Regions from separate parts of the Streptomyces sp. NPDC031265 genome, predicted to be linked through region 1. Evidence: riboswitches for the same ligand, from Rfam matches in the RefSeq annotation. Region 1 holds a riboswitch; the other holds the start of a gene.

Region 1 (3,186 bases):
CCCGTGACCGTGGACGGGGACACGCTCGTCGTCGACGGCCGCCGCATCAAGGTGCTCGCCGAGCGCGACCCGGCCGACCTGCCCTGGGCCGAGCTGGGCGTCGACCTCGTCCTGGAGGCGACGGGCCGCTTCACCTCGGCGAAGGCCGCCCGCGCCCACCTGGACGCGGGCGCGAAGAAGGTCCTGGTCAGCGCGCCGTCGGAGGGCGCCGACGTCACCCTCGCGTTCGGGGTCAACAACGACGCGTACGACCACGAGGCGCACACGATCGTCTCGAACGCCTCCTGCACCACGAACGCGCTCGCGCCGCTGGCCTCGGTGCTCGACGAACTCGCCGGGATCGAGCACGGGTTCATGACGACCGTGCACGCGTACACCCAGGAGCAGAACCTCCAGGACGGCCCGCACCGCGACCCCCGCCGCGCCCGCGCCGCCGGGGTCAACATCGTGCCGACCACGACGGGCGCGGCCAAGGCGATCGGCCACGTCCTGCCGAACCTCGACGGCAAGCTGTCCGGCGACTCGATCCGGGTGCCCGTGCCGGTGGGCTCGATCGTCGAGCTCAACACCACCGTCGAGCGTGACGTGACGCTCGACGACGTGCTGGCCGCCTACCGCGCGGCGGCGCAGGGGCCGCTCGCGGGCGTGCTGGAGTACTCGGAGGACGCGCTGGTGTCCTCCGACATCACGGGCAACCCGGCCTCGTCCATCTTCGACTCGGCCCTCACCCGGGTGGACGGCCGCCATGTCAAGGTGGTCGCCTGGTACGACAACGAGTGGGGTTTCTCCAACCGGGTGATCGACACACTGGAGCTGCTCGCCGGGCGGTGACAGCCGGGCGCCGGGGCGGTCCGAGCCGCGACATCGGGCACGGGCCGCACGTCACCACCGCCGCGTGCGGGCTGGTCACCCGCCTCACCCAGCTGGAAACCCGCGTCCCACCACGCCGGACACACGCCGAGACCGAAAGCTACGCAGGAGACGTCGTCGTCCAAGCGGAGCGGGCAGCGCTCGCACGGCGGATCGCAGGGGCCGGCGTACGACCAGCTCTACGCCGAGGCCCAGCGCCGTAGCATCCACGGCCGGTCCAGCATGGACGAGGCGGAGCTGAAGCGGGTGCTGGGCGGAGGTTGACGCACGGGTCCCAGACGCGGCGTCACCCCTGGCTCTTCTCCACCTTGTACAGCTTCAGACTCTTGTTCGCGAACAGGAGGACATAGCCGCAGTTCCAGCAGATCAGCCCGGTTGCCGACTCGTTCGCCCAGCCGAGGTTCATGAACTCCGCCCCGGAGCTGTTGAGTTTCACCTCGCGGTCCCGGAAAACATCGCCCTGGCAGAAGCTGCACCTGATCCAGGTGTCCCCTATTGCGGCACGTACAGGCTTGGCCACGGCCCCCGCTCCCCCTGAATTGCCAAATGGCGAACACCCGTACGCTCGCCGCTTGGTGATCAGCGTAGTGGACCACCAAGCGGGCTCCGGTACACGTTCTGGACCAGCCGCCGTTCAGGGACGGGCGCCGGGCCGGACGGCCATGCGTGCTCATCGCGCCCTTCGGCGTGGGGTGAAGGCGTAGAGGTCGAGGATGTCGGGACAGGGCGCGATGCCGGGGCCGCCGGCCTGGACCCAGGCGGCGATGTCGTCCGTGGCGTCGGGATCGTTGACCAAACCGAGCCAGACCGGGCGGGCACCGGCGACGCGTGCGGCACGAGAGGGCTGGACGACGATCACGTTGGCCTGTTCGCAGACGTCGAGGCAGGCGGAGACACGTACGGGCGCGTTCTCGGCAAGCCGCGCCTTCTGCTGCGCGTGGTCGACTCCGGGCACCTTCGCGCTCCCGCAGCAGCAGTCCCTGCACACCACGATCCGGCACGGGGCCGAGTCGGCTGGGGTGCGTCCGGCGTCATCTTCTGGTTGCCGCTCCGACATACCGCTCACGCTCCTCCTCCGGGGAGATCCGCCCCGGTTTCGTCAAGGAGGCGACGACGTGAGTCTCCTGGCTCTCGGGTCGCCGCTCGCCCCGTCCTTCCCGCCCGTGTCCGGGCAGTGGTCTGTTCGGGGTTCGCTCGCCGATCACAGTGGCGGGACCGCGCCGGAATTCCACCGGCTTCCTCGTTCCGCGTCGCCTTGTCGTCGGGCATCGTCGCACGTCGGGCGGCAGCGCGTCACCACCGTCGCCCGGGGGTGGGCGATCCGGACGCGCTGTGGTTCGCCGCCGGAGAGGGCGCGCCAGGGCTGCCTGGTCAAGTCATGCGATCGGTGACGGGTCAGGGGATGAAGGTGGTGGTGTTCTGGTCGATCCGCAGGGAGCGCCCGAGGGGTGGTGCGGCGCTCTGAGGGGGCAGTTGAGGCGTTCGCAGGCGCGGCAGCCGTGCTGAGGGATTGGCGGTCGAAGGGCTGGTCAGGGCGAAGCCGTCGGAGCAGACGAGCCGATGAGCGTGTGGCGGGTCTCGCAACAGAGGCCGATGGCCAACAAGCGGTGACGGCCGTGGCGGCCCGTCAGGTGCGGCTCGGTGCCGGCTCCGGCTCGGAGAAATGCGCTGCCGCGCGGCGAGGGAGCAGCAGCGGCGTTGCCAGCAGGAGCACGCCGGCCAGGCCGATGGCCGTACGTGGGCCGAGCAGGCTGCCCAGTACGCCCCAGACGGCCGTCAGGAGCGCGGTCGTGGCTTTGGTCGTCACCGCCCAGGCGGACAGGGTGCGGGTGACGCGATCGGTCGCGGTGCGTTCGAGGCGGTAGGTGGCGTAGACGGGGTTGAAGACCCCGCAGCAGAAGATCAGCCCGAGCTCGACGCCGATCACCAGCAGCAGCCCTGCGGTGCCCGAGCCCAGGAAGGCCAGGCCGACGGGCCAGATCGCGCGCAGCGCCCCGACCACGACCAGGACCTGGTGCTGCCCGAACCGGGTGACGAGCGGTCGGGCCAGCCGTGAACCGAGCAGTCCGGCGATTGAGGGCGCGGCGAAGGCGAGGCCGTACTGCCACGGTGCGAAGCCGAGCCGGCCGAGCATCAGGACGGCCAGCAGCGGCTGGACGGCCATCACCAGGCCGTTGAACAAGGCGGTGTTGAGGAGCAGTGGACGCAGTGTCGCGTCGGCGAGGATGTACCGCCAGCCGTCGAGCAGGTCCCCGGCCCGCATGCGCGGGCCCTCCCGGCGCTCGGGCCGCGGCTCGTGCCCGCCTGTCGCGCGGA
Region 2 (3,186 bases), on a different contig from region 1:
CACCCATGGCGTTCGGCTGGCCGGTGAGCGAGAAGGGGCCGCTGCCGGGGCGGCAGATCGCGCCGGTCGCCAGATGCAGGTTGACCAGGGCGTTGGTGTTCCAGGTGCCGTGCGTGGACTGGTTGAGCCCCATGGTCCAGCAGCTCATCCACTCGTCGGCCGCGCCGATCCACCGCGCCGCCGTGCGGATGTCGTCCTCGGGGATCCCGGTGATCTCCGCGACCGAGGCGGGCGCGTAGTCGGCCAGGAACTCGCCCATCGCCTCCCAGCCCTCGGTGTGCTCGGCGATGAAGGCGGTGTCCGTGTGCCCGTTCTCCTGGAGCAGGTGCAGGAGCCCGTTGAGCAGGGCGAGATCCGCGCCGGGCTTGATCTGCAGGAAGAGGTCGGCCTTGGCGGCGGTCGCGGTGCGGCGCGGGTCGACGACGATCAGCTTCGCCCCGGCCTTGACGCGCTCCATCATCCTCAGAAAGAGGATGGGATGACAGTCGGCCATGTTGGAGCCGATGACCAGGAAGACGTCCGCCTTCTCGAAGTCCTGGTACGAGCCGGGCGGCCCGTCCGCGCCGAGCGACAGCTTGTAGCCGCTGCCCGCACTGGCCATGCACAGCCGGGAGTTGGACTCGATCTGGTTGGTGCCGATGAACCCCTTGGTCAGCTTGTTGGCCAGGTACTGCGCCTCCAGGCTCATCTGGCCCGACACGTACAGCGCGACGGCGTCCGGCCCGTGCTCGTCGACGATCGCCCGCAGCCTGCCCGCCGTCTCGGCGATCATCGCGTCGACGCCGGCGGGCACCGGCTCTGCCCCCCGCTCGCCCCGTACCAGCGCGGTGGCCAGGCGTCCGGGTGCGGCCAGCATGTCGGCCGTCGTCGCCCCCTTGGTGCACAGCCGTCCGGAGTTCGCGGGGTGCGCCTTGTCGCCGGAGGCCTTGAGTACCGTGCGCCGGCCGTCCGGCCCCACGGTGATGTCGAGGACCATCCCGCAGCCCACACCGCAGTACGAGCAGACCGTGCGCACCTGTTCGGTGGCGGCCCGCGTGCCCTGTGCGGTCAACGGGTGTCCCCTCTCGTCTCGGCCGGGATCCCTTGGGTTCCGACCGTACGAAATGCCCGTTACTTCGATGTCACGTGCGGCGATCACGAGTGGTTACGTCGGCCACACTAATCGCGCCCCGATGCTGTGAGCACCTGTGTGCGACTGCGGCACGCCTCCGATGTCGGACATCACGAGGCGTGCGGGCCCGATGTGAGGGGCCTTCCGGCCCCCGGCTCTGTAGGGTGGCGCTCGCAGCTGGTTCGCCCCCGTCCGCCAGGCGGGAGGCGTCGTAAGAGGGAACCCGGTGGGAATCCGGGACTGCCCCGCAGCGGTGAGCGGGAACGACCGCCGTCATACGCACTGGGCCCGGCCGGGTCTGGGAAGCGACGGCCACTAGGTGTCCGCCGGGAAACCGGCAGGCGTGCCCGCGAGTCCGAAGACCTGCCCGTTGCCCGTGCGCGACCGACGCGCGCGGAGACCTTGGTGACCTCGTGGGCGGGTCGGCGAGACAAGAGGTGGTTCGAGCGCGGGCACCGCTCCGCGCGGGCCGCCCTGTCCGTCTCCCTTCGCGCCCACGACCCGCATCAGGGTCGATTTCGAGACATTCTCGCGAAGGAGAGTTTCGTGACCAGCAAGTCCGCAGCCGCGGCAGCACGGGCCACCGTGTACGGCTACCCCCGCCAGGGCCCCGACCGGGAACTCAAGAAGGCCGTCGAGGGGTACTGGAAGGGCCGCGTCAGTGCCGACGCCCTCCGTGACACCGCCCGCGACCTGCGCCGCGCCAACTGGCGCCGGCTCGCCGACGCGGGCGTCGACGAAGTCCCCACCGGCGACTTCTCGTACTACGACCACGTCCTCGACACCAGCGTGATGGTGGGGGCGATCCCCGACCGGCACCGCACCGCCGTCGAGACCGACACACTCGACGGCTACTTCGCCATGGCGCGCGGCACCCAGGACGTGGCGCCGCTGGAGATGACCAAGTGGTTCGACACCAACTACCACTACCTGGTGCCCGAACTCGGCCCGGACACCGTCTTCACCGCCGACTCCGGCAAGCAGGTCGCCGAGCTCACCGAGGCGCTGGCGCTCGGCCTCGCGGCCCGGCCCGTCCTGGTCGGCCCGGTCACCTACCTCCTCCTGGCCAAGCCCGCGCCCGGCGTCGACGCCGCCTTCGAGCCTCTGGCCCTGCTGGAGCGGCTGCTGCCCGTGTACGCAGAGGTGCTCGCCGATCTGCGGGCGGCCGGCGCGCAGTGGGTGCAGCTCGACGAGCCCGCCCTCGTCCAGGACCGCACCCCCGCCGAACTGGACGCCGCCGCCCGCGCCTACCGGGCGCTCGGCAGCCTCACCGACCGCCCCAAGCTGCTGGTCGCCTCCTACTTCGACCAGCTCGGCGAGGCCCTGCCCGTCCTCGCCAAGGCGCCCGTGGACGGCCTCGGCCTGGACTTCACGGGACCGGCCGCCGCCAACCTCGACACCCTCGCGGCCGTCGGCGGACTGCCCGGCAAGCGGCTGGTCGCGGGCGTCGTCGACGGCCGCAACATCTGGATAAACGACTACGAGAAGTCCCTCGCCACTCTCGGCACGCTCCTCGGCCTCGCGGGCACCGTCGACGTGGCACCGTCCTGCTCGCTGCTGCACGTTCCGCTCGACGCGACGGCCGAACGCGACATCGACCCGCAGATCGCCCGCTGGCTCGCCTTCGCCCACCAGAAGACCGCCGAGACCGTGACGCTGGCCCGCGGCCTCACCACCGGCACCGGCGCCATCGCCGCCGAACTCGCCGCCAACCGCGCGGACCTGGCCTCGCGCGCCGGATCCGCCCTCACCCACAACCCGGCGGTACGCGCGCGTACGTCGACGGTCACCGAGGCGGACGGTCGCCGCTCCCAGCCGTACGGCGAACGCGCCCCGGCCCAGCGCGCCCGGCTGCGGCTGCCGCTGCTGCCCACGACCACCATCGGCTCGTTCCCGCAGACCACAGAGGTGCGCTCCGCCCGCGCCGACCTGCGCGCCGGACGCGTCGACACCGCGGGCTACGAGGAGCGCATCAAGGCCGAGATCCGCGAGGTCGTCGCCTTCCAGGAGAAGGCGGGCATCGACGTCCTCGTCCACGGCGAGGCCGAACGCAACGACATGGTGCAGTACTTCGC

What was found. Region 1 has a riboswitch for cobalamin ahead of ACZ499_RS31735 ((2Fe-2S) ferredoxin domain-containing protein). Riboswitches for the same ligand answer to the same signal wherever they lie in the genome.
Region 2: it holds a riboswitch for cobalamin, as region 1 does, so the genes downstream of both, metE (5-methyltetrahydropteroyltriglutamate--homocysteine S-methyltransferase) here and ACZ499_RS31735 ((2Fe-2S) ferredoxin domain-containing protein) in region 1, are expected to answer to the same signal.

What each region holds. Positions count from the first base shown of each region.
Region 1 covers NZ_JBVIHM010000027.1:77,676-80,861, reverse strand. The annotation lists gene gap (type I glyceraldehyde-3-phosphate dehydrogenase) at 1-831, shown strand, start outside; gene ACZ499_RS31740 (hypothetical protein) at 1,157-1,390, opposite strand; gene ACZ499_RS31735 ((2Fe-2S) ferredoxin domain-containing protein) at 1,541-1,927, opposite strand; cobalamin riboswitch at 1,966-2,158, opposite strand; gene ACZ499_RS31730 (MFS transporter) at 2,498-3,186, opposite strand, start outside.
Region 2 covers NZ_JBVIHM010000005.1:221,739-224,924, forward strand. The annotation lists gene ACZ499_RS11170 (molybdopterin-dependent oxidoreductase) at 1-976, opposite strand, end outside; cobalamin riboswitch at 1,273-1,496, shown strand; gene metE (5-methyltetrahydropteroyltriglutamate--homocysteine S-methyltransferase) at 1,658-3,186, shown strand, end outside.